3 regions of the Stappia sp. TSB10GB4 genome follow, and region 2 is predicted to be linked to each of the others. Evidence: riboswitches for the same ligand, from Rfam matches in the RefSeq annotation. Region 2 holds a riboswitch; each other region holds the start of a gene.

Region 1 (10,126 bases), on a different contig from region 2:
TGCCGCTACGTCACGAATGCAGCAGGGATCCATGCTCGCACCCGAAGTCATCCTGCTCCTGCGGCTGGCCGATCTCGGCACCCTGGCGGCTGTCGCCGAGGAGACGGGGATGACGCCGTCGGGCGTGTCCCGCATGGTGTCGCGCCTGGAGAAGCGCACCGGCATCAAGCTCGTGCACCGCTCAACCCGTCGGCTTGCCTTCACGCCGGAGGGCGCCGTCTTCATCGGCTATGCTCGCCGCATGCTGAAGCTCGCAGAGGCGGCCGAGGTCGACCTGTCGCACCGGCACGGCGAGGTTCGCGGCCATCTGCGCGTCAATTGCGGTACCGCCTTCGCGCGGCACCGGTTGGCGCCGCTGCTGCCGGCGTTCCTGCGCCGGCATCCGGCAGTGACGGTCGGGGTTTCGGTTTCCGACCACCGCATTGACCCGTTCGAGGAGCAGATCGACGTGACGATCCGCGTCGGCCTGCTGGACGACAGCGAGTTGATCGCGGCTCGCCTGGGCACGGTCCGCCGCGTCATCGCCGCAAGCCCCGCCTATCTGGAACGGCGCGGCACACCGACGACCGCCCAGGACCTGGGGAGCCACGACTGCCTGTTGCTGACCGGGTTCCCGGACCAGGCCTATTGGCCGATGATCGAGCAGGGAGCGGTGGTGCGCACCCCCGTCCGCGGGAGCGTCACCGCGGACAGCGCCGATACGCTGTTGCAGATGGCGATCGAGGGCGTCGGCATCATCCGCTTGGGGGATTTTCTCGGCAGGAAGGCGCTTGCCGAGGGACAGCTTGTCGAACTGTTCAAAGGACAGCACGACGCGGATCCCAAGCCGATCTCCGCCCTGATGCTTCCCGGCCGCCAGACCATTCCGCGCGTGCGCGCCTTTGTCGACTTCCTGAAGGAGCGCGCCTAGAGCCCATTCGGCCACGGCAATCCGATATCGCCAGGCGACGCATGTTTTCGGGAAGACTGGAGAATTTTCAGGAAGAATGGAGGAAGTGGCTCCCCGGGCCGGATTCGAACCAGCGACCAAGCGGTTAACAGCCGCTTGCTCTACCACTGAGCTACCGGGGATCACGAAACACGCGGAGCATCCGCACCGCGTCGGTGGCAGGCGTATAGCAAACTGCGCCGCCGCTTGCCAAGCCCTTTGTCGCAAAACTTTTCCACAGTTGGGGAGCGGGCAAGGGGCGGGCGGTCCGCGGCCTGCAAGGCTTTGGTGCGCGGGCAGCCAAGACCGCCGCGAGGGAAGGGGCGGCGCGCCTTTCCGTCTCGCCGCTGGACGCGGGGCCCTTCGGCAGGCTATGAGTCGTGATCTTCCGGTCCTTTCTGACGGACGAAGTCCGATGAAAGGGGAAAGTCGGAATACGGTGGGGGAGGACCCAAGTCGGGCTCCCGAATCCGTAGCTGCCCCCGCAACTGTGAGCGGCGAGCCTTCCTGCATGAACCACTGGGCCGTTTGGTCCGGGAAGGGCAGGGCAAGGCCGCGACCCGCGAGCCAGGAGACGAGCCGGATCACCCGAGCCCCCGCCAAGGGGCCCGGCCCGAAACGTCACGCGCCGTCGGGTGGACGGCAGGAGGCCAGAATGTTCCCGTTGAAGGGCGCCCGCCGCTTCAGCCCTCCCGGCATATCCCGCCGCCGGACGGCTTGCGCGTGAGCGGCGCATCCGATTCGCCAACCGCCCCGGCCCCTGTCGCGGCCCGCACCGTGCTGGTGACGGGCGGCGCGCGCTCGGGCAAGAGCCTTTATGCCGAGGGGCTGGTGCGCGCCTCGACGCGCGAGTGCGTCTATGTCGCCACCTGCACGCCCCATGACGAGGAGATGCGCCAGCGCATCGACCGCCACCGCAACCAGCGGGGCGAGGGCTGGCGCACCATCGAGGAGCCGCGCGATCTTGCCGGCGTCCTCGCCGCCGAGAGCACGGCGCAGCGCGCCATCCTCGTCGATTGCCTGACGCTGTGGCTCAGCAATCTGATCTTTGCCGAGGCTGATCCGGAAGCGGAGACGGCCCGGCTCGCCGAGGCGCTGCGCGCCGCGCCCGGCCCCATCGTTCTCGTCACCAACGAGGTCGGCTCGGGCATCGTTCCCGAAAACGCGCTCGCCCGCCGCTTTCGCGACGAGCAGGGTCGCCTCAATCGCCGCATCGCGGAACTCGCCGATGTAGCGGTGCTCGTCGCCGCCGGCCTGCCGCTCGTTCTCAAGCCATCCCACCTCCAGCCGGAGATCCGCCTATGACCGCATCCACGCCCCGCACCGCCAGCAAGATCCCGGCCACCATCGTCACCGGCTTCCTCGGCGCCGGCAAGACGACGCTGCTCGCCAACCTGCTGCGCGAGGCGAAGGGCAAGCGCATCGCCCTCATCGTCAACGAGTTCGGCGACATGGGCTTCGACGGCTCGCTGGTCGACGGCTGCGCCGATCCGGACTGCGCCGCCGAAGAGGTGGTGGAGCTGACCAATGGCTGCATCTGCTGCACCGTCGCCGACGATTTCCTCCCCACCATGGAAATGCTGATCGCCCGCGACGAGGCGCCGGACCACATCGTCATCGAGACCTCGGGCCTTGCCCTGCCGCAGCCGCTGGTGCGCGCCTTCTCCTGGCCGAGCGTCAAGACCCGCGTGACGGTCGACGCGGTGGTGACGGTGGTGGATGCCGCAGCCGTCGCGGAAGGGCGGGTGACCGGCGACGAGGCGGCGCTGGCCGCGCAGCGCGCCGCCGACGAGGCGCTGGACCATGACAGCCCGGTGGAGGAGCTGTTCGAGGACCAGCTCGTCTGCGCCGATCTGGTGGTGCTGAACAAGGCCGACCTCGTCGATGCGGCGACGCTGGAGCGGGTGCGGGCCGAGGTCGCCGGGCGGGTGCGCGCGGCGGTGGAGATCGTCGCGGCGGAAAAGGGCAGGCTCGCCGCCGACGTGCTGCTCGGCCGGATGAGCGCTTCGGAAGACGACATGCACGGGCGCGAGAGCCATCACGAGCATCATCACCACGACGACCACGACCACGATCACGACGATCATGATCATGACCATGACCACCACCATCACCATCATCACGACCACGACGACTTCGTCAGCCATGTGATCGAGCTCGCCCCGCTCGCCTCGCTGAAGGATCTGGAGGCGCGCGTCGCCGCCGCCATGGCGGTGCCCGGCGTGCTGCGCATCAAGGGCGCGGTCGGGATCGAGGGCAAGGCCGCGCCGGCGATGGTGCAGGCGGTCGGCCCGCGCGTCGAGGCATGGTTCGCGCGCGACGCACGCGCCCCTGGCCGGGTCGTGGTGATCGGCCTTGCCGGCTTCGACCTTGCCCGCGTCGAGGGTCTGCTCGCCAGCGCGCTCGCCGCCTGATCCATACGGCAGGCAGGGCGCAGGAGACGGCATGCATATTCTCGCGGGGCGCAGCGGACGCATCGACCAGGGCGACGAGGCGGTCGATCTCGGCCAGTCGCCGGCCGATGTCGTCGTGCTGTCGGCGGCCGACACGGAACTCGCCTCGCTCGCCGCCGTGGCAGCAGGCGGCGGGGCGGGGCAGCCGAGCCTGCGGCTTGCCAACCTGATGGCCCTGTCGCACCCCTATTCGGTCGATCTCTATGCCGAGCAGACGGTGGCGGGCTCCCGGCTCGTCGTGCTGCGCCTGCTCGGCGGGGCGGAATACTGGCCCTATGGCGTCGAGCGGCTGACCGAGGCGGCGCGCGGCCACGGCCTGCATCTGGCGGTGATGCCGGGCGACGACCGCTGGGACGCGGACCTTGCCGCCCGCTCCACCCTGCCGGTCGACGAGGTGAGGCGCCTGTGGCGCTATCTCGCCGAAGGCGGGGCGGAAAATCTTCGCAACTTCCTGCGCTATGCCGCGCATTTGCTGGATGGGGCGCAGGAGCCCGATCCGCCGCGCCCGCTGCCGCGCGCGGGCCTGCTGCTGCCCGGCTGTGCGCACCCGACGCTCGCCGACCTGCGGGCGAGCTGGGCCGATCCGGCCGCGCCCGTTGCCGCCATCGTCTTCTACAAGGCCCTGATGCAGAGCGCGGCGACCGCGCCGGTCGAGGCCCTGTGCGCGGCGCTGGCGGGCGAGGGCATCAACCCGCTGCCGGTCTTCGTCTCCTCGCTGAAGGAGGCCGAATCCGCCTCCGTCCTCGGCGCGCTCTTCGCCGAGGCGCCGCCCGCCGTGGTGCTCAACGCCACCGCCTTCGCCGTGTCGAAGGCCGGCGAGGCGCACAGCGGAACGCCGCTCGATGCACCTGGCGTGCCGGTGCTGCAAGTGGTGTTCTCCTCGTCCTCGGAAGAGGGCTGGCGCGACGCCGACCAGGGCCTTTCGATCCGCGATCTCGCCATGCATGTGGTGATGCCGGAGGTGGACGGGCGCATTCTCACCCGCGCCGTCTCCTTCAAGGAGCAGGCGCCGCACGATCCGCTGACCCAGTCGGCGACCATGCGTTTCGTGCCGAAACCCGACCGGGTGGCCTTCGTCGCCGCCCAGGCCGCGCGGATCGCCCGCCTCGCCGCGACCCCGGCGGCGGAGCGCAAGGTGGCGCTGATCCTTGCCAACTATCCCAACAAGGACGGGCGCCTTGCCAATGGCGTCGGCCTCGACACGCCGGCCTCCTGCGCCCGCCTGTTGCAGCGGCTTGCCGCCGAGGGCTACCGCATCGACGGCGCGCCGCAGGGCTCTGCCGAACTGATGGCGCGGATCAGCGACGGCCCGACCAACGACATCGCCGCCCGCCGCGTGCGCCATGGCGGCGCTGAGCTTTCGCTCGCCGACTATGCCGCTGCCTTCGCCCGGCTGCCGCAGGCGGTGCGCGAGGCGGTCACTGCGCGCTGGGGGGGGCCGCAAGACGATCCGCATGTGGAGGAAGGGGCGTTCCGCCTCGCCGTGACGCGCTTTGGCAATGCGGTCGTCGGCATTCAGCCGGCGCGCGGCTACAATATCGATCCCAAGGCGACCTATCACGACCCGGACCTGGTGCCGCCGCACCACTATTTCGCCTTCTACATCTGGTTGCGCGAGACATTCGGTGTCCACGCCGTGGTGCATCTGGGCAAGCACGGCAATCTCGAATGGCTACCGGGCAAGGCGCTGGCGCTGTCCGAAGACTGTTTCCCCGAAGCAGTGCTCGGGTCGCTGCCCAACATCTATCCCTTCATCGTCAACGATCCGGGCGAGGGGGCACAGGCCAAGCGCCGCACTTCGGCGGTCATCGTCGACCACCTGACGCCGCCGCTGGCGCGGGCCGAAAGCCACGGCGTCGCCGCTGAGCTGGAGGTGCTGCTCGACGAATATTACCTGGCGCAGGGCGTCGACCCGCGCCGGCTGAAGGCGCTGACCCGCGACATTCTCGAGGCGGCGGAGCGGCACGGTCTCGACCGCGACATCGGCCTGACCAGCGAGATGGACGAGGAGACGCGGCTTGCCCGGCTCGACGCGCATCTGTGCGACCTGAAGGAGTTGCAGATCCGCGACGGGCTGCATGTGCTGGGTGCCGCACCTGGCGGCGATCTGCTGACCGCGCTTCTGGTGGCGCTGGTTCGGGTGCCGCGCGGCGAAGGGCCGGCGCATGAGGGCATCACCCGGGCGCTCGCCCGCGACCTCGGACTTGGAGGCTTCGACCCGCTCGCCTGCGCCTACGAACTGCCCTTCGACGGCCCGCGCCCGGCGCTGCTTGCCGAGGTGTCCGGCGATCCCTGGCGCAGTTGCGGCGACACGGTGGAGCGGCTGGAACTGCTGGCGGCAAAACTGGTGGAGGAGGGCCGCGCGCCGGAGGGCTTTGCCGCCACCGCAGCCGTGCTGGAGGAAATTACGACCCGCATCCGCCCGGCCGTCACGGCTTCGGGGGAGGCGGAAACTGCCGGCGTTCTTGCCGGTCTTGCCGGGCGCTTCGTGCCGCCGGGCCCGTCCGGCGCGCCGACGCGCGGGCGCCCCGATGTGCTGCCGACGGGCCGCAACTTCTACTCCGTCGACGTGCGCGCCGTGCCGACCGAGACCTCCTGGCGCATCGGCGCGGCCAGCGCCGAGCGGCTGGTCGAGCGGCATTTCCAGGACGAGGGCGAATATCCGACCGCCGTGGTTCTGACCTGCTGGGGCACGGCCAACATGCGCACTGGCGGCGACGACATCGCCCAGGCGCTGGCGCTGATCGGCGCCCGGCCGAAATGGGAGGCGGGCTCGGGCCGCGTCACCGGCTTCGATATTCTCTCGCTCGCCGAGCTCGGCCGGCCGCGCGTCGACGTCACGCTGCGCATTTCCGGCTTCTTCCGCGATGCCTTCCCGCATCAGGTCGACCTGTTCCAGTCGGCGGTCGCCGCCATCGCCGCGCTGGAGGAGCCGCAGGACGCCAACCCGCTCGCCGCACGCGCCCGCAAGGAAGCCGCCCGGCTGGAGGCGGACGGCCTTGCCCCGGAAAAGGCCCGCCGGCAGGCGCTCTACCGCGTCTTCGGCTCGAAGCCCGGTGCCTATGGCGCCGGCCTGCAGGCCTTGATCGACGAGCGCCTCTGGGAGGTGCGCGCGGACTTTGCCGACGCGTTCCTCGCCTGGGGCTCCTACGCCTATGGCGGCGGGGCGAAGGGCGAGGGCGCGCGCGCCAGCCTGACCGCGCGCCTGTCGCAGGTCGACGCGGTGCTGCACAACCAGGACAACCGCGAGCACGACCTGCTCGACAGCGACGACTACTACCAGTTCGAGGGCGGGCTCGCCGCGACGGTGGAAACGCTGAAAGGCACGGCGCCGAAGATCTATCACAACGACCATTCGCGCCCCGAGCGCCCGGTGATCCGCACCCTGTCGGAGGAGATCGGCCGGGTGGTGCGGGCGCGCGCCGCCAATCCGAAGTGGATCGCCGGCGTCATGCGCCACGGCTACAAGGGCGCGTTCGAGATCGCCGCGACGGTGGACTATCTCTTCGCCTTTGCCGCCACCACCAATGCGGTGGGCGACCATCACTTCGACCAGCTCTATGATGCTTATCTGGACGACGGAGAGGTCCGCGCCTTTTTGGCCGAGGCCAATCCGAAGGCGCTGGAGGAAATCGAGGCGCGCTTTCGCGAGGCGGTCGAGCGCGACCTGTGGCGGCCGCGGCGCAATTCGGTGCGCGCCGCGCTGAATATCGAGGCCCCGCAGGGGCAGGAAAGGGAGACGACCTCGTGAGCGACAAGAAGGCCGAAATGAGCGAAGAGGAGCTCAACGCCCGCCACGCCGAGAAGATGCGCAAGAAGAAGGCCGCGCGCGACAAGATCATGGCGACCAAGACCATCGAGAAGGGACTCCTGATCGTCCATACCGGCAAGGGCAAGGGCAAGTCGACGGCCGGCTTCGGCATGGTGTTCCGCTCGCTCGGCCATGGCCACAAGGTCGCCGTGGTGCAGTTCGTCAAGGGCCGCATCGAGACCGGCGAGCGCATGGCGCTGGAGCGCTTCTCCGACCTCGTCACCATCAAGCGCATGGGCGAGGGCTTTACCTGGGAGACCCAGGACCGCCAACGCGACATCGACGCCGCCCGCGCCGCCTGGGAGGCGGCCAAGGACCTGATCCGCTCGCGCGAGCATCGCCTCGTCCTGTGCGACGAGCTGAACATCGTGCTGCGCTACGACTACCTGCCGATCGACGAAGTCGTCGCCTTCCTGCGCGACGAGAAGCCGGAGGACGTGCATGTCGTCGTCACCGGCCGCAACGCCAAGGACGAGCTGATCGAGATCGCCGACCTCGTCACCGAGATGGAGCAGGTCAAGCACCCGTTCCGCTCCGGCGTGAAGCCGCAGGAGGGGATCGAGTTCTGATGGCGGCAGGCCGCCGCATCCCCGCCCTGATGATCCAGGGCACCGGCTCGAATGTCGGCAAGAGCCTCGTCGTGGCCGGGCTGTGCCGGCTGTTCGCCGACCGGGGGCTGAAGGTGCGGCCGTTCAAGCCGCAGAACATGTCGAACAACGCGGCCGTGACCAGTGACGGCGGCGAGATCGGCCGGGCGCAAGGCTTGCAGGCGATGGCCGCGCGCGTGCCGCTGTCGGTGCACATGAACCCGGTGCTCCTGAAGCCCGAGACGGATGTCGGGGCGCAGGTCATCGTGCAGGGGCGGCGCGCCGGCACGATGCGCGCGCGCGAGTACGGCAGCCGCAAGGCCGAGCTCCTGCCGAAGGTGCTGGAGAGTTTCGAACGGCTCAGCGAGGGCGCGGACCTGGTGCTGGTGGAAGGGGCGGGCAGCCCGGCGGAGATCAATCTGCGCGCCGGCGACATCGCCAATATGGGGTTTGCTGAGGCGGCCGATATCCCCGTCGCGCTGTGCGGCGACATCGACCGCGGCGGGGTGATCGCCAGCCTCGTCGGCACCCATGCGATCCTGCCCGAGGCCGAGCGGGCCCGCATCAAGGCCTTTCTCGTCAACCGCTTCCGGGGGGATGTGTCGCTGTTCGACGACGGCGTGCGGGAGATCGCCGCGCGCACCGGATGGCGCGCGCTCGGCGTGGTGCCGTGGTTCGCTGATGCCCACCGCCTGCCGGCGGAAGATGCGCTGGCGCTGGAGGAAAGCGACGGCGACGGCTCGGTGAAGATCGCCGTGCCGGTGATCAGCCGCATCGCCAATTTCGACGATCTCGATCCGCTGCGGCTGGAGCCGGGCGTGACGCTGGAGCTGGTCGGGCCGGGCCGGCCGCTGCCGGGCGATGCGGATCTCGTGCTGCTGCCCGGGTCCAAGTCGACGGTCGGGGATCTCGCCTTCTTCCGCGCGCAGGGCTGGGACATCGATCTTGCCGCCCATGTGCGGCGCGGCGGCCGCGTCATGGGCGTGTGCGGCGGCTACCAGATGCTGGGGCGGACGATCAGCGATCCCGACGGCATCGAGGGCACGCCCGGCACCGTCGACGGGCTTGGCCTGCTCGACGTCGACACGGTGCTAACAGTGGACAAGCGCCTTGTCGAGGTGACGGGCCGCCATGCGGCGAGCGGGACAGCGCTTGCCGGCTACGAGATCCATATCGGCCGCACGCAAGGGCCGGACACCGCGCGACCTTTCGCGCTGCTGAGCGAGGGCGGCGAGCCGGACGGCGCGGTCTCGGCAAACGGGCGCATCGCCGGCACCTATGTGCACGGGCTGTTTGCCTCCGACACGTTCCGGGCCGGCCTGCTGGCGGAACTGGGCAGCGGCTCGACCCGCGCCTATGAGGGCGAGATCGACCGCACGCTCGACGCGCTGGCCGCGCATCTGGAGGCCTCGCTTGACATCGAGGCGCTGCTGGAGATCGCCCGCGCGCGGTGACCTTACCCGCCGGCGCGCCGCCAGATCAGCAACTGGTTGTTCGCCGGCATCGCGAGATCTTCCAGCAGGGTCAGCCCCTGCGCTTGCGCCAACTCGTCGAGCGCCTCGAAATCGCGAATGCCGCTCAGCGAGTCGCGCGCCCGCAATTGCGCGTCGAATTCGGCATTGCTCTTTGTGGTGAAGGCGCCGCCATATTTCATCGGCCCGTAGACACAGCACAGGCCGCCCGGCGCCAGCACCTCGCCGATACGGGCGAAGAACTGCCCGACATGGGCGAAGGACATGATGTGCAGCGTGTTGGCCGTGAAGACCGCGTCGAAGGCATCGGGCGCGTCCGCCGCCGGCAGCGGCCAGGGCGGGGCGGCGACGTCGAGGGCGAGCGGCGGCGGTGTCCGTGCCGTTCCCTCGCTCTCCAGTCGCGCCGCAAGCCCCGAAACGGTGCCGGGCAACTCGCTGCACTGCCAGACAAGCTGCGGCAGGGCCGCAGACATGTGCACCGCGTGCTGGCCGGTGCCGCTGCCGATCTCCAACACGCGCCGGCAGCGGGCGAGGTGGGGACGGAGCCCCGCGAGGATCGCGTCCTTGTTGCGCTCGGCGGAGGGGGCGAAGGGAAGCATGGCGGACCTCACAGGAACAGCGGGACGAGCGCGATGGCCGCGACCGCGACCGCCTGCAGCACCATCGCCTGGCGGAACACTTTCAGCGCGCGGGAAATGTCGCCGGCGGTGGCCTCGCGCCGGCCGCCTTCGTTCATGAACGGATCGTCGACCGTATAGCCGGGATAGGCGCGCGGGCCGGCCAGCGCCAGCCCGAGCACGGCGGCCATCGCCGCCTCCGGCCAGCCGGCATTGGGCGAGCGGTGCTTCGGCGCGTCCCGCCGCATCACGGCAAGG
Region 2 (10,126 bases):
CCGGCTCGTCGGCGATGCAGGCATGCGGGGCCTGCGCCAGCATCCGAGCGATCAGCACCCGCGCCTGCTCGCCGCCCGACAGCGTGTCGAAGGGCCGGCGGGCAAAGCCAGTGACGTCCATCCGCTCCATCGCCTCGCGGGCCTGGCGCAGGTCGTCGGCCGACGCCCCGCCGAACCCGCCGCGATGCGGCAGGCGGCCGAGCAGCACCACTTCGATGCACTCCATCGGCCAATGCACCGTCCGCTCCTGCGGCATGTAGCCGATCAGTCGGGCGCGCTCGCTTGCCGGCATCGCGGTAAGCTCGCGTCCCTGCCAGCGGAGGCTGCCCGCATGGGCCTGCAATCCGGTCATCGCCCGCATCAGGGTCGACTTGCCCGCCCCGTTCGGGCCGATCACGCCGACGAGCTGCGGCCGCTCGCAGGAAAACGAGATCCCCCGCAAAGTCTCGCGCGCGCCCCGGCGCACGGTGACGCTGTCGCAGTCGAGACGGATCATGCCGTCCTCCGGCGCAGGCTCACCAGCAGCCAGAGGAAGAACGGCGCGCCGAGAAGGGCGGTGACGACGCCGAGCTTCAGGTCGCGGTCGGGCATCACCACCCGCACCGCGATGTCGGCGGCCAGCAGGAAGGCCGCCCCGCCCAGCGCGCTCGCCGGCAGCAGGCGCGAGGGCCGGTGGCCGACCAGCGGGCGCAGCAGATGCGGCACGATCAGCCCGACGAAGCCGATGGCGCCGCTCACCGCCGTCGCCCCGCCGACGCCGATGGCGGTGCCCACCACCGCCAGCACCCGCGTGCGGTCGAGGTCGATGCCGAGGCTGCGGGCAACGTCCGGGCCGAGCGCCAGCGCATCCAGCGCCCGCCCCGTCAGCGCCAGCATGACGCCGCCGACCGCGATGAACGGCAGCGCCAGCCCGACATGAACGAGGCTGCGGTCGGTCAGCGACCCCAGCATCCAGAAGACGATCTCCAGCGCCGCGAAGGGGCTCGGCGACAGGTTCAGCGCCAGCGAGGTCAGCGCCCCGGCGAGCGAGGACAGGGCAACACCGGCGAGGATGATGACGAGAATGTCGCCCGAGCGCCCCACCAGCATCTGCACCAGCATCACCGCAACCAGCGCCCCGGCCAGCGCGCAGAGCGGCAGCGCGTAGGGGTGCAGCGCCGTCAGCCCGGCATAGATCGCGATCACCGCGCCGAGCGAGGCACTCGCGGAAATGCCGAGCAGGCCCGGTTCGGCCAGCGGATTGCGCAGGAAGCCCTGCAGCACCGCCCCCGACAGGCCGAGGATCGCGCCGATACCCGCGCCCAGCAGCGCGCGCGGCAGGCGGATCTCGGCGAGGATCAGCGCCTCGGCGCTGTCCGTGTCGTTGAACGCTGCCGTCAGCGTCAGCGGATCGATCCACACCTGGCCGATCCCGAGCGAGGCAAGGAACAGCAGCGCGGCCAGCAGGCCAAGGCCCGCCAGCAGCAGCGGATAGCGGCGGTCCGCGCTCATCGGCCGGCCTCCCTATGCCTGGAGGTCCCGCCGCTGGCCTCGGCGCGCAGCCGCTTGACCGCCTCCAGCGTCAGCGGCGTGCCGCAGATCCAGGCGCGGCTGTCGGCGGAAAGCCGCCGCTCGCTCGAAAACCGCGCATCGAGCGCCGGATGGCGCAGGATGTCCGCCGCCCGCGAGGGATCATTGCGCGAGCGTTCCCACAGCAGCACATAGTCCGGATCGGCCAGCACCAAGACCTCCAGCGGCAGCCGCGTCGTGCCGGTGATCGCCAGATCCTCGCCGAGATGGCGCAGGCCCGCCGCGCCGACGATGGCGTTTTCCAGCGTGCCGGCACCCGACGTGTAGCTGTTGGCGCCGAAGGAGCCGAGCACCGGAGCATTCTCGCCCGGCGGTGCGGCGGCCAGCGCCGTCGCCTCGGCGTCGAAGGCGGCGATCAGCCGCGCGGCCTCAGCCTCGCGCCCCAGCAGCTCGCCCATCCGGCGGACGTTTTCGCGAATGTCGGCGAAGCTCGCCTCGGGGCGGAATTCCTCCACCCGGCGCCCCAGGCGCCGCAACAGGTTGACCGTCGCCCGCGTCGTATAGGTACCGGCCACCACCAGGTCGGGGTCGAGGCGGAAGATCTCCTCCGCCAGCCCGTGATTGATCGCAAGCCCCGCCGCCTCAGCGCTCATCAACGAGACGTCCGGCTTGGCGGCCAGATGCGAGACCGAGATGAGCTGGCCGGGCGCGGCCACCAGCATGGCGATCTGGTCGGTGCACAGGTTCATCGAAACGACGCGCCGGGGCGCCTCGCCCGCCGCCAGAGCCGCAGGGGCCGGAACCGCCAGCGCCAGCGCCAGCAGGACGGCGAGGACACGCCCCGCCGCCCCGCGCCTTGCGTCAGAAGCTTGCCTTGATGCCCGCATAGGCGGTCAATCCTTGTGCCCGATAGCTGTAGACTTCCTGGTATCGCTGATCGAGCAGGTTCTCGACCCGTCCATAGACCATGAAATTCTCCGAGACCCTGTAGTCGGCGCCGACATTGACGAGGAAATACTCGGAGAGCGTCACCCGGGTCTGCGGCGTCGCGCTGATGAACTCGCTGTCCTTCATCCGGCCGTTGAAGATCGCATCGAGAAAGACGGTTCCCCGTCCCTCGTCGAAGCCGCGCACCAGGCTGAGCGAGGCCGAGTGCTTGGGCCGGCGCACCTCCTCCAGCCCGCTCGGCTCGGTCGCATCGAGATAGGTATAGGTGCCCTTGACGGAGAGGTCGGCGAGCAGTTCGACACCGAGCGACACCTCGATGCCCTGGCGCTTGCTGGTGCCCGCCATATTGGCCGGCGAGGAGCCGACACCCGGCACCCAGGGCGTCCAGATCTCGTCCTCCAGCCGCTCGTTGAAATAGGTCACGTCGGCGACCGCCCGCCCGTCCCAGAACCGCTGCTCGATGCCGATGTCCCAGGCGAAGTTCTTCTCCGGCCTGAGGTTCGGATTGCCGGTGAAGCTCGCCGGGATGAAGCCGAACTGCTCGAAGAAGGTCGGATTGGTGACGCCGGTGCCGATCGAGGCATGGAAGCGCGTGCCGGTCTCGCGCAGCAGATAGGCGGCGCTGGCGCTGTAGGTCAGCGTGTCCTTGAACTGGTCGTTGCGGTCGTACCGCAGGCCCGCTCCCAGGAACACCGTGTCGAGGAAGGCGCCGCGATACTCGGCGACATAGCTGGTCAGGTCGCGCTGCTTGCCGGGGATCTGCGAGGGATCGAAGCTCGGGAACGCGTTCTTGTAGTGCTCGCGCTCCCATTCGACGGCGCCGGTCAGACTGTGCTCGGCATCGAGGAAGTCCGGCGTCTCGGCGCTCACCGTCGCCTGATAGCTGAGGTGCAGCCGGCGGTCGTCATTGCCGTTCAGGCTGCCGCTGCCAAACCCGCGCCGCTCCAGCCCGGTGTATCTGGCCCGCGCCTTCTGCACCAGCCGGTCGTCGAACAGCGACCAGGACAGGCCGACGCCGGTGTAGAATTCCTTCGTCGCGTTGTAGCCGGGCGTGTCGATGACGAGGCCCTCCGTCGGCGTCGGCGGCCAGGCGAAGTCCTGGTCGTCCGTGTCCGACTTGCGGTCGACATAGCGGGCGCTGAGATCGAGGCTCAGCGCGTCGGTGATGTCCCAGTTGAAGCGGCCGTTCAGCGTGGCGTTGCGGTCGCCGTCCTTTTCCGAGCCGAATTGCGAGATGTTGAAGCCCTCGTTCTGGCGCCAGGCGCCGGAGACGGCGATGTCGTATCTCTCGCCGCCGCCACGCACGCCGACATGGCCGGCCACCGTCCTGTCGGTGCCGGTTTCCGCCCGGCCGGTGATTTCCAGGTCGTTGCGCAGGCCGCCCTTGGTGGTGATGGCGATGACGCCCGAGCTGGCATTGGAGCCGTAGATGGCGCTTTGCGGGCCGCGCAGCACCTCGATCCGCTCGATATCGGCGACCTGCAATCCGCCGAAGTCGAACTCGCCGCTGGAGGTCGCCGCCACCTCGATGCCGTCGATCAGCACCAGAACGTGGTTGGCCTCCGAGCCGCGGATGCGGATCTGCGTCATGCCGCCATTGCCGCCGGTGCGCGAGACGGCGATGCCCGGCACCTTGCGCAGCGCATCGGCGACATAGCGCGTCTGCGTCGTCTCCAGCTCCTCGCCCGTGATCACCGTATGCGCCCGGCCCACCGCCTCGGCGGCGACCGGCGTGCGCCCGGCCGAGACGACGATCCGGTCGAGCTGCGTCGCCTCCTCTTCAAAATCCTGACCGCGGGCATCGCCCGGCGCGGCAATCATCGCCGCCCCCATTCCGGCCCCCAGCACGGCAGCCAACGGCCGGGCGCGCAAGGCGCCCCTCAAAATGAACCTCATCCAGACACACCCCTGACGTGCGCCGGAACGCCCCTCGGCGCTCCGTCGCGATACGGCACGAGCCGGCGGACGCAGGCACGCCCCCAAGCGCGAAGACGCAAGGCGGCGGCCTGCGGACGCAGGCGGTTTTCGGGTGTCACCTCAACGGAAAGCCGCGCCTCGACACACCCCGCGTCGAAGATCGGGTGACCGACAGGGGCAGGTCTCCTGGCTCACGGGTCATCGCGGACATTCACCTTCCCAACCCTGCCTTTGGCGGCGGGGTCAGTGGCCTTCGAACGTCCACTCTCCGTTCACAGTTGCGGGGGCAGCCACGGTTTCGGTCCCTGTTGGGTACGCCTCACCGTGTTCCCTTTTCATCCGGACATGTCCGGAACCTCTGTCGGCGTCAAAGAGAGCGGTTTCGCGCGCCCGAGTCAATCGTCTGTCGCAGTCCCGTTCGCCGCTGCAACCGGACGCTGCGTCAGGTGATCTTCGGGCGTGGCGGGGCGGGGGGCGCGCTCCCTCCAGTGGGCGAATCCGTTCCCGCCGTCGCCGGGTCGCAAAAGCCACCACTTGACTTTCGCCGGCCAAGCACCGACCTTCGGGGCATGAACACGACCGCACCGCGCCAGATTTGCGTTTTCAGGGTGTGCCCCATCGCGGGACACTGACCCCCGGCTAGGTCGCGTCGCGCCCCGGCCGCGGGGCATAGGCCGGCTCGTCCCCTCGCGGGCACACAGCAGGCCATAACGGCGGCGAACACTTCCCCTCACGAGATCCAGACCGCCCGACGCGCGCCTTTGTGCGTCGGCGGCCTTACAACATTGCAAGGACGCCGAGAATGGCTCCAGATACCCGCAAGCGGCGCAAGCCCGCCATCACCGTGACCCGCTCCGACCACGAGCGGCTGTCCGGGCTTGCCGAGTCCATTTCCACCCGCAATCCCGCTGTCGCCGAGCAGTTGGCGAGCGAGCTCGATCGCGCCCGCATCGTCGACGACCGGCGCATTGCCGCCGACGTCGTGCGCATGGGATCGCGGCTGCGCTTCACCACCGATGCCGGCGAGGACCGTTCCGTGACGCTGGTCTTCCCGGGCGAGGCCAATATCGCCGAGGGCAAGATTTCCGTCCTCACCCCGATCGGCGCCGCCTTGGTCGGCCTGTCCGCCGGCCAGTCCATCGACTGGACGGCTCTCGACGGGCGCACCCACCGGCTGACCGTGGAGAGCGTCGAGCCCCCCGCCGTGGCCGAGGCCGAGGCGCGGCCGGCATGAGCGCCACCGCGTCGACCAAAGAGCCGAAGCCGCGCGACCGGCTGGCGATTTTCGGAGGCTGTCTCATCGCAGGATCCTAACCCCTGCGCTGCCGACCCGGCAGCCAGGGGACTCCGATCCGTTTCACCTTTGCCGCTCCACGGACGGAGCGCTGGAGACCTGCGATGTCCACCGAGACCTGCATCCTGACCACCAAGGACTTCACCATTCTCGAGGTGATGCGCGACCGCCGCCGCGGCCGCGAGGATCCTCTCGTGCCGATCCTCAAGCGCAAGCTCGAGACGGCGACCATCGTCTTCCGCGAGGACGTGCCGGAGACGGTCGCCACCTTGAGCAGCCGCGTCACCTACAGCGTCGACGGCCGCCCGCCCGACACGCGGGTGATCTCGCACGACCACCTGTCCATGCCGATGGGGATGTTCCTGCCGATCACCACCCGGCGCGGGCTGGCCCTGCTCGGCCTGTCGGAGGGCGAGGAATTCGTTCTGACGGACGCGGCCGGACACCCCGAGCGGGTCCTGCTGCAGAAGGTCCACTTCCAGCCGGAGGCCGCCCGGCGCGGCGGCACGACGCCGGAGGGCCTGCCGCAGGCGATTCCCGAGCCGGCGCGGCGCCGGCCCGTGCTGAAACTGGTGCATGGCGCCCTGCCCGGCGCGGACGGCCCGCCGGCCGGCGGCTATAAGGGGCCGGAAGACCCCGGCCCCTCGGCGGCCTGACGCCCGCGTCCGATCTGGAGACGACAGCCATGCTCGATTACCTGGTGCTGGCGGCGGCGGCCTTCGCCGCCGGCATGCTCAACACGGTCGCGGGAGGCGGCACCTTCCTCACCTTCCCCGCGCTCGTCTATACCGGCGTGCCGGTGGTGGCGGCCAATGCGACGAGCGCGGTTGCCGTGTTTCCCGGCTATCTCGGCGGCGCCGTCGGCTTCCGCAAGGAGATTGCCGCCATCGATCGGGGCCTGCTGCTGCGCGTCGTCCTCGTCACGGCGCTCGGCGGGTTCCTCGGCTCCTTGCTGCTGCTGGTCTCCTCCAACGAGGCGTTCTCGGCTGTCGTCCCCTTCCTGCTGCTCGCCGCCACCCTCACCTTCGCCTTCGCCGACCGGCTGCAGATCTGGGCGCAGCGGCAGCGCCTTGCGCCCGGCGGGCCGCTCGGTACCGTGCTGGTGTCGATCTATGGCGGCTATTTCAACGGCGGCCTCGGCATCGTGCTGCTGGCGCTGTTCTCGCTGTGGGGCCTGCGCGACCTCAACACGATGAACGGGCTGAAGACCGGCCTTTCCTTCGTCCTCTCCGCCATCTCGGTCGCGACCTTCGCCGCGGCCGGTCTCGTCAGTTGGCCGCAGGCCATCCTGATGATGGTCGCCGCCACCATCGGCGGCTATGCCGGCGCGCCGGTCGCCCGCGCGCTGCCGCGACAGGCGGTGCGGGCCATCGTCATCGCCGTCGGCGGGCTCATGAGTGTCATCTTCTTCTGGCGCCTGGTCTTCTGACGGCAGGTCGCCTGACGGCAGGTCTCCGGCGTGGCGTGCCGGCCGGAGACCCGCGCTCAGATGCCCAGATAGGCCTTGCGGATGCGGTCGTCATGCAGCAGCTCGCGGGCCGAACCCTCGATCTCGATCGCGCCCGAGGCCATCACATAGGCCCGTTCCGCGCTGTGCAGGGCCAGCGACACGTTCTGCTCGACCAGCAGCACCGTGACGCCGGAGCGGTGGATGTCGAGGAAGCGCTGGTGCATCTCCTCCACCACCATCGGCGCAAGGCCGAGGCTCGGCTCGTCGAGGATGAGGAGCTTGGGCTCCAGCATCATGCCGCGGCCGACCGCCACCATCTGCTGCTCGCCGCCGGACATCGAGCCGGCATATTGCGCACGCCGCTCCTTCAGCCGCGGGAACAGCTCGAACACCCGCTCCAGCGCCTGCTGCACCGCTCCCTTGTCGGCATGCGAAAAGGCGCCCATCCTGAGGTTTTCCTCCACCGTCATCTCCGGGAAGACATGGCGCCCTTCCGGAACATGGGCGATGCCGAGGCCGGCGATCTGATGCGCCTTCATCCGCGTCAGGTCGCGCCCCTCGAAGGCGATGCGGCCCCGGCACTGCGGCAGCAGGCCGGAGATCGCGCGCAAAAGCGTGCTCTTGCCGGCGGTGTTGGCGCCGATCACGGCAACGAACTCGTTGCGCGCCACATGCAGCGAGATGCCGTGCAGCACCGGCTGGGCGCCATAGCCGGCGGTCAGCTCGCCGATCTCCAGCAGGACGTCCGTGTGACTGGCCGTGGCCTGCATCAGTGGCCCTCCCCTTGCGTCGAGAAATTGGCGCCGAGATAGGCGTCCAGCACCTTGCGGTTGCTGGCGATCTCCTGCGGCGTGCCGTCGGCGATCATCTCGCCGAAATTCAGCACGATCAGCCGCTCGCACAGTTTCATCACCGCCTTCATGTGGTGCTCGACGACGATGAAGGTCATGCCCTCCTCGCGCAGCGAGCGCACCAGCTCGATGATCTCCTCCATCTCCGCCGGCGTCAGCGCCGCCATCACCTCGTCCAGCAGCAGGAGCTTGGGCGAGGTGCACAGGGCACGGGCCACCTCGACGCGGGCGCGCTCGGGGAAGGACAGGTCGCCCGCCTTCTTGCCGGCGATGGCGCCGATGCCGACCCGCTCCAGGCACTCGGCGGCGAAGCGGCGCGCGTCCGTGAGGCTGCGGTTGACCAGCCCGCCGGTCACCACATTGTCGAGCACGGAGGTTTCGGCGAACAGCGCGACGTTCTGGAACGTCTTGGTCAGGCCGGCCTTGGCGATCTGGTGCGGCTTCATCCCGCCGATGCTCTTGCCGTCGAAGATCACCTCGCCCGAGCTCGGCGGATAGATCCCGACCAGCACGTTGAACAGCGTCGTCTTGCCGGCGCCGTTCGGGCCGATCAGGCCGACGATCTCGCCCGGCGCGACGGTGAAGGCGACGTTGGAATTGGCCACCAGGCCGCCGAAGCGGCGGGTGACGTTGCGCACCTCGAGAAGCTGGCCGCTCATGCGCGCTGCCTCCGCTTGAGCCGGTCGCGCAGCGACTCGAACAGCGAGATCAGGCCGCGCGGGTTGAGCAGGATCACCACGATCAGCAGCACGCCATAGGCGAATTGCGACAGGCCGGCGATGGAGTTGCCGAGATAGGAATTGGCCATCTCTTCCAGCGGAATGATCACCGCCGCGCCGATCCACGGGCCATAGAGCCGGCCGGCACCGCCGAGGATGACGATCAGCGCCATCTTCACCGAGATCGTCGCCACGCCGAAGATCGTGTCGGGATCGAAGAAGAACTGGAACTGGGCATAGAGCGTGCCGAGCATCGCGGTCAGCACCGCCGACAGCAGCGAGGCATGCAGCTTCACCCGGTAGGTGTTGACGCCGATCACCTCGGCCGCCGTCTCGTTCTCCTTGATCGCCCGCAGCCGGTAGCCGAAGGCCGAGGTCTGGACGCGCCAGAACACCAGCGACACCAGGACCATGGCGCCGAGGAACAGGTAATAGTTCGGCAGCACGGTCTGGAACTGCAGCGCCCAGAAGCCGGCATCGGGCCGGTAGGGCACGGAGATGCCGACCGGTCCGCCGGTCAGGCTGGTCCAGGAATTGGCGACGACGCGGGCGACCTCGCCGGCGGCAAGCGTCGCCAGCGCGAAATAGTGGCCCTTCAGCCGGAGCGTCGGCAGCGACAGCACCAGCGCGAAGAACGCCGCCAGGAACATCCCGACGAACACGCCGATCAGCGGCGAGAGGCCGAACGAGCCGAACAGGATCGTCGAACTGTAGGCGCCGATGCCGAAATAGGCCGCGTGGCCGAGCGAGATCTGGTTGGCGAGGCCGCCGACGATGTTCCAGGCCTGGCCCATCGCGCAGAACAGCAGCATCAGGCACAGGATGCGCAGCGTGTAGCCATAGGGATCGAGGCCGAGCGGGGCGATGATCAGCGCCAGCACGACCAGCGCGGGAAGCGCGATGGACAGGGTCTCGGCGCGGGTCATGAGCGCCTCCGGGCGACGATGCCTTCCGGCCGCAGCGCCAGCACCAGGATGAACACCACGAACAGCGCGAGGTTCTGGAGCTGGATCGGCATGAACAGGGCGGAGAAGGACTGGATGATGCCGACGGCGATTCCGCCGATGATCGCGCCGGTCACCGAGCCGAGGCCGCCGAGCACCACCACCGTGAACATCAGCACCGCATAGCCCGAGCCGACCGCCGGCGAGGCGGTGATATAGGGCAGCACGACCGAGCCGCCGAAGGCGGTGGTGCCGACGCCGAGGCCGAAGGCGACCGCGTACATCAAGTCCGTGTTGACGCCCATCAGCTTGGCCGCCATCGGGTCCTGCGAGGTCGCGCGCATGGCCGCGCCGAAGCGGGTCTTGTTGAGGAACAGCCACACCGCGCTGCCCGACAGCAGCGCCATCAGGAAGGCGTAGAGCTTGTCCATGCCGACCAGCACCCGCTCCGTGCCGTGGGAGAACAGCGTCAGCGACTGCGTCTGGTAAGGCGT
Region 3 (10,126 bases), on a different contig from region 2:
GAACAGGCGGTGCCGGTCACGCCGGTGAACCGGGAGACCCATGCCCTGGTGCCGATGCCCGAGCGGGCGCCGGTCCTGATCGCGACGATGGACAACGGCTATTGGAGCCAGGGAGCGGACGGCAAATGGGTCAACAAGCCCAAGTCCGAGGTGCCCGGCGCCAAGCAGGCCTCGCGCTCGCTGAAGCACACGGTGGCGATCCTGCGCCACACCCATGACGCCGCCCTGCCCAAGGGGCTGAGACTGGAGATCGTGCCGGCCAAGGACCCGACGGAGCTGCATGCCGGCGATCTGCTGGAGGTGCTGGTGCTGCTGAACGGCGAACCGCTCGCCAATGCGCCGGTGACGACGGAATACACCACCGACTCCGAGGCCGAGCCGGTGCGCACGGGCGCCGACGGCAAGGCCACCATCGTGGTGCGCAACAACGGACTGAACGTCGTCGCCGTGTCCGCCATCGAGGCGCCCGACGAGCCGGAGAAGGCCGACAGGATCAGCCATTTCTCCACGCTCTCGTTCAACCTCGGCCACCACGAGCACTGACCGGGCCCGACCGACACGCCATTGCGGGCCGGCGCCGCCTGCCGGCCCGCGACCAGCCAGGAGCTTCTTTCACGATGGACAATCGCCTCCCCGTTACCGTGCTGTCCGGCTTTCTGGGCGCCGGCAAGACCACCCTGCTCAACCACATTCTCAACAACCGCGAAGGGCTGCGGGTCGCCGTCATCGTCAACGACATGAGCGAGGTGAACATCGACGCCAGCCTGGTGCGCGAGGGCGGCGGCAACGTCTCGCGCACCCAGGAGCGGCTGGTCGAAATGACCAATGGCTGCATCTGCTGCACGCTGCGCGAGGACCTGTTGCGCGAGGTCAAGACGCTGGCCGGCGAAGGCCGCTTCGACCATCTGGTGATCGAATCCACCGGCATTGCCGAGCCGCTGCCGGTCGCCTCGACCTTCGAGTTCCGCGACGAGGAGGGCGAGAGCCTGAGCGACGTGGCGCGGCTCGATTCGATGGTGACGGTGGTGGACGCAGCAAACCTCTTGAAGGACTACGGCTCCACCGACTTCCTCGCCGACCGGGGCGAATCGCTCGGCGAGGACGACGAGCGGACCCTGGTCGACCTGCTCGTCGACCAGATCGAGTTCGCCGACACGATCATCCTCAACAAGGTGAGCGATGCCCGCCCGCAGGACCTTGCCGCCGCGCGCCAGATCGTGCGCGGGCTGAACCCGGACGCGGTGGTGATGGAGACCGACCGCTCCGCCGTTCCCTTGCGCGACGTGCTCGGCACCGGCCGCTTCGACTTCGACAAGGCGCATGAGCATCCGCTGTGGTTCAAGGAGCTGAACGGCTTCGCCGACCATGTGCCGGAAACGGAGGAATACGGCATCCGCTCCTTCGTCTACCGGGCGCGCCAGCCCTTCGCGCCGCGCGCGCTGAACCGCTTCGTGCAGAAGAGCTGGCCGGGGGTGATCCGCGCCAAGGGCTTCTTCTGGCTGGCGACGCGGCCGCATTTCGTCGGCGAGATCAGCCAGGCGGGCGCCTTCGTCACCACCGAAAAGCGCGGGCTGTGGTGGTCGGCGGTGCCGCGCAAGCACTGGCCGGATTCGCCGGACTGGCGGCGGGCGATGGAGCCCTACATGCATCCGGTGTGGGGCGACCGGCGGCAGGAGATCGTCTTCATCGGCACGAGCGGCATGGATGAAGCGGCGATCCGCACGGAACTCGATGCGGCGCTGGTCGGGGCGGACGGCTTCCACCCGGAAGAGTGGACCGGGCTCGACGACCCGTTCCCCGCCTGGGGCAGCGCGGCGGCCTGAACCGGACCTTGCGGGCCGGCCGTCCGCGATTGGCCTTGAAGCGGTGCCCGTCATCTGCCAGTTTGGCGGCGATGGTTGCCGAAGGCCGAAGCGCCGGAGGCATGAAAAGGGAACACGGTGCGGCGTACCCATCAGGGGCCAAGACCGTGGCTGCCCCCGCAACTGTAAGCGGCCGGGGCCGACGTCCTTCACTGAAGGGCGGGCGGCCCAGGCCCTGCCGCACGATGCCACTGCCCGAAGCCGGGCGGGAAGGCGCGGCCGGGCCGGACCCGCGAGCCAGGAGACCTGCCATCTCCCGCAACGACGACCGGACGGGGTGTTCCGGGAAGGTAGCCATGACACACAACGAGTCCCTCTTCGGCCCATCGGCGGCCCTTACCCGCAACCTGCCGCGCCGGCACCGCATCACCGTGTGCACCACCTGCCGCGATCCGCAAACGCGCGAGCAGCCGGGCGCGGATCTGATCGAGACCTTGAGCGCCGCGCTCGCCGGGGACGGCGCCGCGCCGTTCGAGGTGGCGGGCGCGGCCTGCATGGCCGGCTGCTCGCGCCCCTGCACGGTCGCCTATCAGGCGGACGGCAAGGCGAGCTATCTCTTCGGCGACATCGAGCCGGCGCGGGACGTGGCAACGCTTGTCGCCTTCGCCCGGCAATATGGCGAGCTGGACGACGGCTGGTGCTCGTCGCTGCAGCGGCCCGAGGGGCTGAAGGGCAAGACGCTGGCGCGCATGCCCGCCCTGCCCGCTCCCGCCCTCGGGGCAGCGGACCGGAGGGACGGCGCATGAGCCATCGCAGCGGAACCCCGGTGGTGCTGGAGCTGCGAAAGGTCGGCTACCGGCCGCGCGGCGCGGATGCGCTCCTGTCCGACCTCTCGCTGCATGTGCATGACGGCGAGATCCTCGTCCTTGCCGGGCCGAACGGCGCCGGCAAGTCGACCTTGATCCGGCTGATCGCCGGGCTGAGCGAGCCGACCGGCGGCGAGATGCGGCTCGGCGGCCGGCCCTATCGCGACGTGCCGATCACCGAGCGCGCCCGCGTCATTGCCTATGTCGGCCAGAGCGAGGAGAGCTGCGACCGGCTGACCGTCTCGCAATATGTCTCGCTCGGCCACCTGCCGCATCACCGCACCGGCGGGCGCGAGGCCGGTGCCCGCGCGACCGACGAGGCGCTGGCGCTGGCCGACCTGACGCGGCTTTCCGGCCGGCGGATGGGCGAGATTTCCGGCGGCGAACGCCAGCGGGCGAAGATCGCCCGCGCCGTCTGCCAGCGCCCGCGCATCCTGGTGCTGGACGAGCCGACCAACCATCTCGACCCGCTGGCGCGCGGCGAGCTGCTCAGCCTCGTCTCCGGCCTCGGCATCACCGTGGTGGCGGCGCTGCACGACCTGACCTTGATCGAGGCCTTCGCCAGCCATGTGGCGCTGATCCAGGGCGGGCAGCTCGTCGCGCACGGCCATCCGGTCGAGGTGCTGTCGAGCGAGCGGGTGCGCGCGGTGTTCAGCGTCGACCTCTACCGGATGCCGCATCCGCTGGAGGCGCGCCAGATCAGCGTGCTGGACATCCCCATCGAGGGGCGGTTCGGCGCGGGCGCGGCGGGCGACACAGCCGGCGCTCCGCATCTGCGCGCGGTGGCAACGCGCGGCTGAGCCCCGCCCTCGTCTCTTCTCAGCGTTTTCACGGTTTTCATCCTCACCAGGAGCCTGTCCCCCATGAAGAAATCCGGCCTCAAGCCTCTTGCCGTTTTCGCTGCCGCGATGGCCTGTGCCGCGCCGGCCCTCGCCTTTCCCGTCACCGTCGACAATTGCGGCACGCCGCTGACCTTCGAGGCCGCGCCCGAGCGCATGGTGGTGCAGGACATCAACATGAGCGAGATGGCCTTCGCGCTCGGCCTGCAGGACCGCATGGTCGGCGTCAGCGGCATCAGCGGCTGGTACAAGACCAGCGAAGAGTTCGAACGCAAGCGCGGCGACATCCCCGAGATCGCGCCGAAATATCCGACGCTGGAAAACCTCGTCGCCGCCAGCCCGGACCTGTTCTTCGCCGGCTGGTATTACGGCATGAAGCCGGGCGGCGACGTCACCCCCGACACGCTGGCGCCGCACGGCATCAAGACGCTGATCCTCACCGAAAGCTGCATCCATCTCGACAAGGCGCGGCCCGCCGCCTCGCTCGACCTGCTCTATGACGACATGCTGCGGCTCGGCACGATCTTCGGCAAGGAGGCGGAGGCGCAGGCGCTGGTCGATGGCTGGAAGGCGCGGATGACGGAGCTTACCGCGCGCATCGGCGAAACCCGCGACATGAAGGTGTTCCTCTACGATTCCGGCGAGGACAAGCCGTTCACCGCCGGCCGCTATGCCATGCCGACGGCGATGATCGAGGCCGCCGGCGGGCGCAACGTCACCGCCGACATGGAGACGAGCTGGGGCACCACCTCGTGGGAGGCGGTGGCGGCGGCCGATCCGCAGTTCATCATCCTGCTCGACTATCAGGACGGCGGCGGGGCGGACAAGCTGCGCGCCTTCCTGGAAGCCCATCCGGTGATGAGCCAGACCGAGGCTGTGAAGAACGCCCGCTATCTGCCTCTGCGCTATGAGGAACTGACGCCGGGGCCGGCGAATGTCGACGGCATCGAGCAGCTCGCCCGGGCGATGCATCCGCAGGCGTTCTGAGCCATGCGGCTGGCGCTGGTCCTGACGGGCGGCCTGCTGGCGGTCATCGTGCTGCTGGTGGCCGCCATTGCCATCGGCTCGACGCCGCTGCCGATGCGCGCGGTGATCGAGGCGCTGGCCGGCGGCGACGGGCCGACGGCGCGCATCATCATGGACCTGCGCCTGCCGCGCGCGCTGCTGGCGCTGCTGGTCGGCGCCGGGCTCGGCACGGTCGGCTGCCTGCTGCAGACGACGACGCGCAACGACCTCGCCGATCCGTTCCTGTTCGGCCTGTCCTCGGGCGCGGCGGCCGGGGCGGTGCTGGTGATCACCGTCACCGGCGACCTGCTCGGCCTGTGGACGCTGCCGCTCGCCGCCTTTGCCGGCGGCATGGCGGCATCAAGCATCGTGCTGGTGCTGATCGCAAGGCTCGGCGACCGGGGGCCGGCGCGACTGGTGCTGGCGGGGCTCGCGGTCTCGTTCCTGTTCATGGCGCTGACCAATTACCTGGTCTTTGCCGGCGACCAGCGCGCCGCCCATTCGGTGCTGTTCTGGACGCTCGGCGGGCTCGGCCTTGCCCGCTGGGACCTGCTGCCGGTCGCGGCGATCGGCCTTGCCGCGATCCTCGGCTTCGCCTTCGCCCGCCACCGCAAGTTCGACGCGCTGCTGGCCGGCGAGGACACCGCGCGCACGCTCGGCGTCGACGTGGTGGCGCTGCGGCGCACGACCTTTCTCGTCTGCGCTTTTGCCACCGCCGCCTTCGTATCGATCAGCGGCGTCATCGGCTTCGTCGGGCTGATGGTGCCGCATATCGCCCGCGCCCTCGCCGGGCCGATGCATGGCCGCTTCGTGCCGGTGGCAGCAATCACCGGCGCGGCGCTGCTGCTGGTCAGCGACATCGCCGCGCGCACCCTGCTGGCGCCGCAGGAACTGCCGATCGGCATTGTCACCACCTCGCTCGGCGCCGTCTTCGTGCTCGCCCTGCTGACCCGCGAGCCGTGAGCGCCCGCCTCAGCCGGGAACGCAGGACGTCACCTTCTTCAGGCAGCGCAGCGAGAAGCTGGACTTGGAGTGGCGCAGGCCCGGGATCGGGAACAGCCGCTCGCGCAGGAATTCCTCCACGCCCTTGGTGCCGCTCGCCGCGACCTTGACGAAATAATCGCAATCGCCGGCCATCAGGTAGACCTCCAGCACCTCCGGGATCTCCGCCATCGCCTTGCCGAAGCCCTCCAGCGCTTCCGGATCGTGCCGCTCCAGCGAGACCTCGATCATCACCGTCTCGCCGACGCCGAGCGCCTCGTGGTCGAGCACCGCCGTGTAGCCGGAAATCACCCCCTCCTCCTCCAGCCGCCGCACCCGCTGCCAGCACGGGCTCGGCGACAGGCCGACCTCGCGCGCCAGTTCGGTGTTGGACAGGCGGCCGTTGGCGACCAGTGCCTTGAGGATACGGCGGTCGATGTCATCAAGCTGTCGCGGCACAACAGTTTCCTCCTGCATATCGGCTCAGAGCAGAAGGATATTTCACGCTGTCGCAAAATCGAAGCAAAATCAGCATGAAATTTCGCCCATGGCGGGCAATACTATCGGAATACCCGGCCGTCGAACGCGCCCCGCCACGAGGGCAGCGAGACGCCGGCGGCATTGCAGGCGGGGAGGCGCCACCCATGGATTTCGCGCTGTCAGAGGAACAGACCCTCATTTTCGACATGGCCCGCGACTTTGGCCGGCAGGCCATCGCGCCCAATGCCTATGCCTGGGAAAAGGCCGGCACCATTCCCCGCGAGATGCTGCGCCAGGCGGGCGAACTCGGCTTCGGCGCGATCTATGTGCCGGAGGAGTATGGCGGCACCGGGTTGACCCGGCTCGACGCGGTGCTGGTCTTCGAGGCGCTGGCCGAGGCCTGCCCCTCCGTCGCCGCCTTCATCTCGATCCACAACATGTGCGCCGGCATGATCGCCGCCTATGGCAGCGAGGCGTTGCGCGCGCGCTTCCTCGCCCCGCTCTCGAGCATGGAAAGCATCGCCTCCTACTGCCTGACCGAGCCGGGCTCGGGATCGGACGCGGCGGCGCTGCGCACCCGCGCGGCGCGCTCCAACGAAGGCTATGTGCTGAACGGCAGCAAGGCCTTCATCTCCGGCGGTGGCTATTCCGACGTCTATGTGGTGATGTGCCGGACCGGCGAGGACGGGCCGAAGGGCATCTCGACGCTGGTGGTCGAGGACGGCAGCGAAGGCCTGTCCTTCGGCGCGGCGGAGCACAAGATGGGCTGGAAGGCGCAGCCGACCGCCCAGGTGCAGTTCGACGACTGCCCGGTGCCGGCGGAAAACCTGCTCGGCGAGGAAGGCAGGGGCTTCGCCTATGCGATGAAGGGTCTCGACGGCGGCCGGCTGAACATCGCCGCCTGCGCGCTCGGCGGCGCGCAAGGAGCGCTGACCGCGGCGACTCGCTACATGGGCGAGCGCAAGGCCTTCGGCAAGACCATCGACCAGTTCCAGGGGCTGCAGTTCCGCCTCGCCGACATGGAGACCGAATTGCAGGCCGCGCGCGTCTTCCTGCGCCAGGCGGCGTGGAAGCTGGATGAGGGCGCACCCGACGCCACCAAATATTGCGCCATGGCCAAGCGCTTCGTCACCGACACCGCGTTCCGTGTCGCCAACGACGCGCTGCAGATGCTCGGCGGCTACGGCTATCTCGAGGATTACGGCATCGAGAAGATCGTCCGCGACCTGCGCGTGCACCAGATCCTGGAAGGCACCAACGAGATCATGCGCGTGATCGTCGCCCGTGCCATGCTGGCCGAGCGCGACCGATCCTGACTGCCCCCGCGGCGCGCGGCCCGCGCGCCGACCGGAATTGCTACTGTCGACGAAGGAGTTTCCATGACCGCTCCACGACCGCTGTCCCTGCATGTTCCCGAGCCCGGCTGCCGGCCGGGCGACACGCCGGACTTCTCCGATTTCGAGATCCCGCGCGCCGGCGCGGTGCGCCGCCCGGCCATCATTGAGGCGCCGGAGGACATGCGCGACATGGCCTTCTCGGTCGTGCGCGTGCTGAACAAGGCCGGCGAGGCGGTCGGCCCCTGGGCCGGGCTGCTGGACGCCGAGGCGCTGCGCAAGGGCCTGCGCCACATGATGACGCTGCGCCAGTTCGACGAGCGGATGCTGAAGGCGCAGCGCCAGGGCAAGACCAGCTTCTACATGCAGCATCTGGGCGAGGAAGCGGTCTCCTGCGCCTTCCGCATGGCGCTGGAAGACGGCGACATGCACTTCCCCACCTACCGGCAGGCGGGGCTGCTGATCGCCGGCGGTTATCCGATGACCGACATGATGAACCAGATCTACTCCAACGCCGCCGACCCGCTGAAGGGGCGCCAGCTCCCGGTGATGTATTCGGCGCGCGACCACGGCTTCTTCACCATCTCGGGCAATCTCGGCACGCAGTTCATCCAGGCGGTCGGCTGGGCGATGGCCTCGGCGATCTCCAACGACACGCGGATCGCCGCCGGCTGGATCGGCGACGGCTCGACCTCGGAGAGCGATTTCCACGCCGCGATGGTCTTCGCCTCCAGCTACAAGGCGCCGGTGATCCTCAACATCGTCAACAACCAGTGGGCGATCTCCACCTTTCAGGGCATGGCGCGGGGCGGCGCCGTCACCTTCGCCGCGCGCGGCCACGGTTTCGGCATCCCCTCGATCCGGGTCGACGGCAACGACTATCTCGCCGTCCATGCGGTGGCGAGCTGGGCGGCGGAGCGGGCCCGCTCGGGCCTCGGCCCGACCTTGATCGAGCATGTCACCTATCGCGCCGGCGGCCACTCGACCTCGGACGATCCCTCCGCCTATCGCTCGAAGGAGGAGTTCAGCGCCTGGCCGCTGGGCGAGCCGATCGACCGCTTGAAGCGGCATCTCGTCACCATCGGCGAGTGGTCGGAGGAGCGCCACACCCAGGCGCTGGCCGAGATCACCGATGAGGTGCGCGCCTGCCAGAAACAGGCGGAGGCCAACGGCACGCTGATCTCCGGGCGCAAGCCCTCGCCGCGGGCGATGTTCGACGATGTCTATGCGCAGATGCCGCCGCATCTCCAGCGCCAGCGCCAGGAAGCGGGGTTCTGACATGGCACGGATGACCATGATCGAGGCGATCCGCAACGCCCACGATCTCGCCATGGAGCGGGACAAGCGGGTCGTCGTGTTCGGCGAGGATGTCGGCTATTTCGGCGGCGTGTTCCGCTGCACCGCCGGGCTGCAGAAGAAATACGGCAGCAACCGCTGCTTCGACGCGCCGATCAGCGAGAACGGCATTGTCGGCGCCGCCGTCGGCATGTGCGCCTATGGCCTGAAGCCGGTCGTCGAGATCCAGTTCGCCGACTACATGTACCCGGCCTATGACCAGATCGTCAGCGAGGCGGCGCGCATGCGCCACCGCTCCGCCGGCCAGTTCACCTGCCCGATGGTGATCCGCATGCCGACAGGCGGCGGCATCTTCGGCGGCCAGACCCACAGCCAGAGCCCGGAGGCGCTGTTCACCCATGTCGCCGGCCTCAAGGTTGTGGTGCCGTCCAACCCGCGCGATGCCAAGGGCCTGCTGCTCGCCTCCATCGAGGATCCGGATCCGGTGATCTTCCTGGAACCGAAGCGGCTCTATAACGGTCCCTTCGATGGCCATCACGACCGGCCCGTCGTCTCGTGGAAGAACCACGAGCTCGGCGATGTCAGCGAGGACTATTTCACCGTGCCGCTGGGCAAGGCGAAGATCCGCCGCGAGGGCTCGGCGCTGACCGTGCTGGCCTATGGCACCATGGTCTTCGTCGCCCAGGCGGCGGCGGAGGAAGCGGGCGTCGACGCGGAGATCATCGACCTGCGCACGCTGCTGCCGCTGGACCTGGAGACCATCGAGGCCTCGGTGAGGAAGACCGGGCGCTGCGTCATCATCCACGAGGCGACCAAGACCTCCGGCTTCGGCGCGGAGCTGAGCGCGGTGGTGCAGGAGAGCTGCTTCTATCATCTGGAGGCGCCGATCGTCCGCGTGACGGGCTGGGACACGCCCTATCCGCATGCGCAGGAGTGGACCTATTTTCCGGGTCCCGAGCGGATCAAGCGCGCCTTCGCGCAGGTTCTGGAGGGCTGAGTCCATGGGTATCTTCACCATCACCCTTCCCGATATCGGCGAAGGCATCGCCGAGGCGGAACTGACCGAGTGGAACGTCGCCATCGGCGACGAGGTCCAGGACGAGGACGTGCTCGGCACCGTGATGACCGACAAGGCGGCAGTCGAGATCCCCTCGACGGTCGCCGGCAAGGTCGTGTGGCTGTGCGGCGAGCCGGGCGACGTGATCGCCATCGGCGCGAAATTCATCCAGATCGAGGTGGAGGGCGAGGGCAACGACGCCGCCGCGGCCGAGGCGCCCAGGGCGGCGGAGGCGAAGACCGAGGCCGAGGCGCCCGCGCCGGAAAAGCCTGCGCCGGCCAAGGAAAAATCCGAAGCCAAGGCCCAACCCCAATCGCAGCCTCAGTCTCAGGCAGGCCGGCCGGCGGCCGCGCATCGTCCGCTTGCCGCCGGCGAGAAGCCGCTCGCCTCGCCGGCGGTGCGCCGGCGCGCGCAGGACGCCGGCATCGACCTGCGCATGGTCGGCGGATCGGGCCCGGCGGGCCGC

What was found. A riboswitch is a leader RNA that binds a small molecule or an ion and turns the genes downstream of it on or off. The one in region 2 is predicted to bind cobalamin.
Region 1: it holds a riboswitch for cobalamin, as region 2 does, so the genes downstream of both, cobU (bifunctional adenosylcobinamide kinase/adenosylcobinamide-phosphate guanylyltransferase) here and TSB10GB4_RS16000 (TonB-dependent siderophore receptor) in region 2, are expected to answer to the same signal.
Region 3: it holds a riboswitch for cobalamin, as region 2 does, so the genes downstream of both, TSB10GB4_RS22030 (DUF1636 domain-containing protein) here and TSB10GB4_RS16000 (TonB-dependent siderophore receptor) in region 2, are expected to answer to the same signal.

The regions. Positions count from the first base shown of each region.
Region 1 is NZ_FYAV01000076.1:3,838-13,963, forward strand. Features, by position in the region: gene TSB10GB4_RS21700 (LysR family transcriptional regulator) at 32-910, shown strand; tRNA gene TSB10GB4_RS21705 (tRNA-Asn) at 997-1,071, opposite strand; cobalamin riboswitch at 1,301-1,527, shown strand; gene cobU (bifunctional adenosylcobinamide kinase/adenosylcobinamide-phosphate guanylyltransferase) at 1,652-2,233, shown strand; gene cobW (cobalamin biosynthesis protein CobW) at 2,230-3,342, shown strand; gene cobN (cobaltochelatase subunit CobN) at 3,374-7,132, shown strand; gene cobO (cob(I)yrinic acid a,c-diamide adenosyltransferase) at 7,150-7,761, shown strand; gene TSB10GB4_RS21730 (cobyric acid synthase) at 7,761-9,233, shown strand; gene TSB10GB4_RS21735 (DUF938 domain-containing protein) at 9,236-9,850, opposite strand; gene cbiB (adenosylcobinamide-phosphate synthase CbiB) at 9,859-10,126, opposite strand, start outside.
Region 2 is NZ_FYAV01000055.1:262,299-272,424, forward strand. Features, by position in the region: gene TSB10GB4_RS15985 (ABC transporter ATP-binding protein) at 1-496, opposite strand, end outside; gene TSB10GB4_RS15990 (iron ABC transporter permease) at 493-1,491, opposite strand; gene TSB10GB4_RS15995 (ABC transporter substrate-binding protein) at 1,488-2,396, opposite strand; gene TSB10GB4_RS16000 (TonB-dependent siderophore receptor) at 2,371-4,353, opposite strand; cobalamin riboswitch at 4,533-4,749, opposite strand; gene rnk (nucleoside diphosphate kinase regulator) at 5,177-5,608, shown strand; gene TSB10GB4_RS16010 (nucleoside-diphosphate kinase) at 5,773-6,324, shown strand; gene TSB10GB4_RS16015 (sulfite exporter TauE/SafE family protein) at 6,354-7,097, shown strand; gene TSB10GB4_RS16020 (ABC transporter ATP-binding protein) at 7,154-7,888, opposite strand; gene TSB10GB4_RS16025 (ABC transporter ATP-binding protein) at 7,888-8,628, opposite strand; gene TSB10GB4_RS16030 (branched-chain amino acid ABC transporter permease) at 8,625-9,614, opposite strand; gene TSB10GB4_RS16035 (branched-chain amino acid ABC transporter permease) at 9,611-10,126, opposite strand, start outside.
Region 3 is NZ_FYAV01000077.1:33,710-43,835, reverse strand. Features, by position in the region: gene TSB10GB4_RS22040 (DUF4198 domain-containing protein) at 1-543, shown strand, start outside; gene TSB10GB4_RS22035 (GTP-binding protein) at 618-1,823, shown strand; cobalamin riboswitch at 1,879-2,131, shown strand; gene TSB10GB4_RS22030 (DUF1636 domain-containing protein) at 2,159-2,608, shown strand; gene TSB10GB4_RS22025 (ABC transporter ATP-binding protein) at 2,605-3,468, shown strand; gene TSB10GB4_RS22020 (ABC transporter substrate-binding protein) at 3,532-4,494, shown strand; gene TSB10GB4_RS22015 (iron ABC transporter permease) at 4,498-5,475, shown strand; gene TSB10GB4_RS22010 (Lrp/AsnC family transcriptional regulator) at 5,485-5,970, opposite strand; gene TSB10GB4_RS22005 (acyl-CoA dehydrogenase family protein) at 6,138-7,289, shown strand; gene TSB10GB4_RS22000 (3-methyl-2-oxobutanoate dehydrogenase (2-methylpropanoyl-transferring) subunit alpha) at 7,353-8,585, shown strand; gene TSB10GB4_RS21995 (alpha-ketoacid dehydrogenase subunit beta) at 8,587-9,600, shown strand; gene TSB10GB4_RS21990 (dihydrolipoamide acetyltransferase family protein) at 9,605-10,126, shown strand, end outside.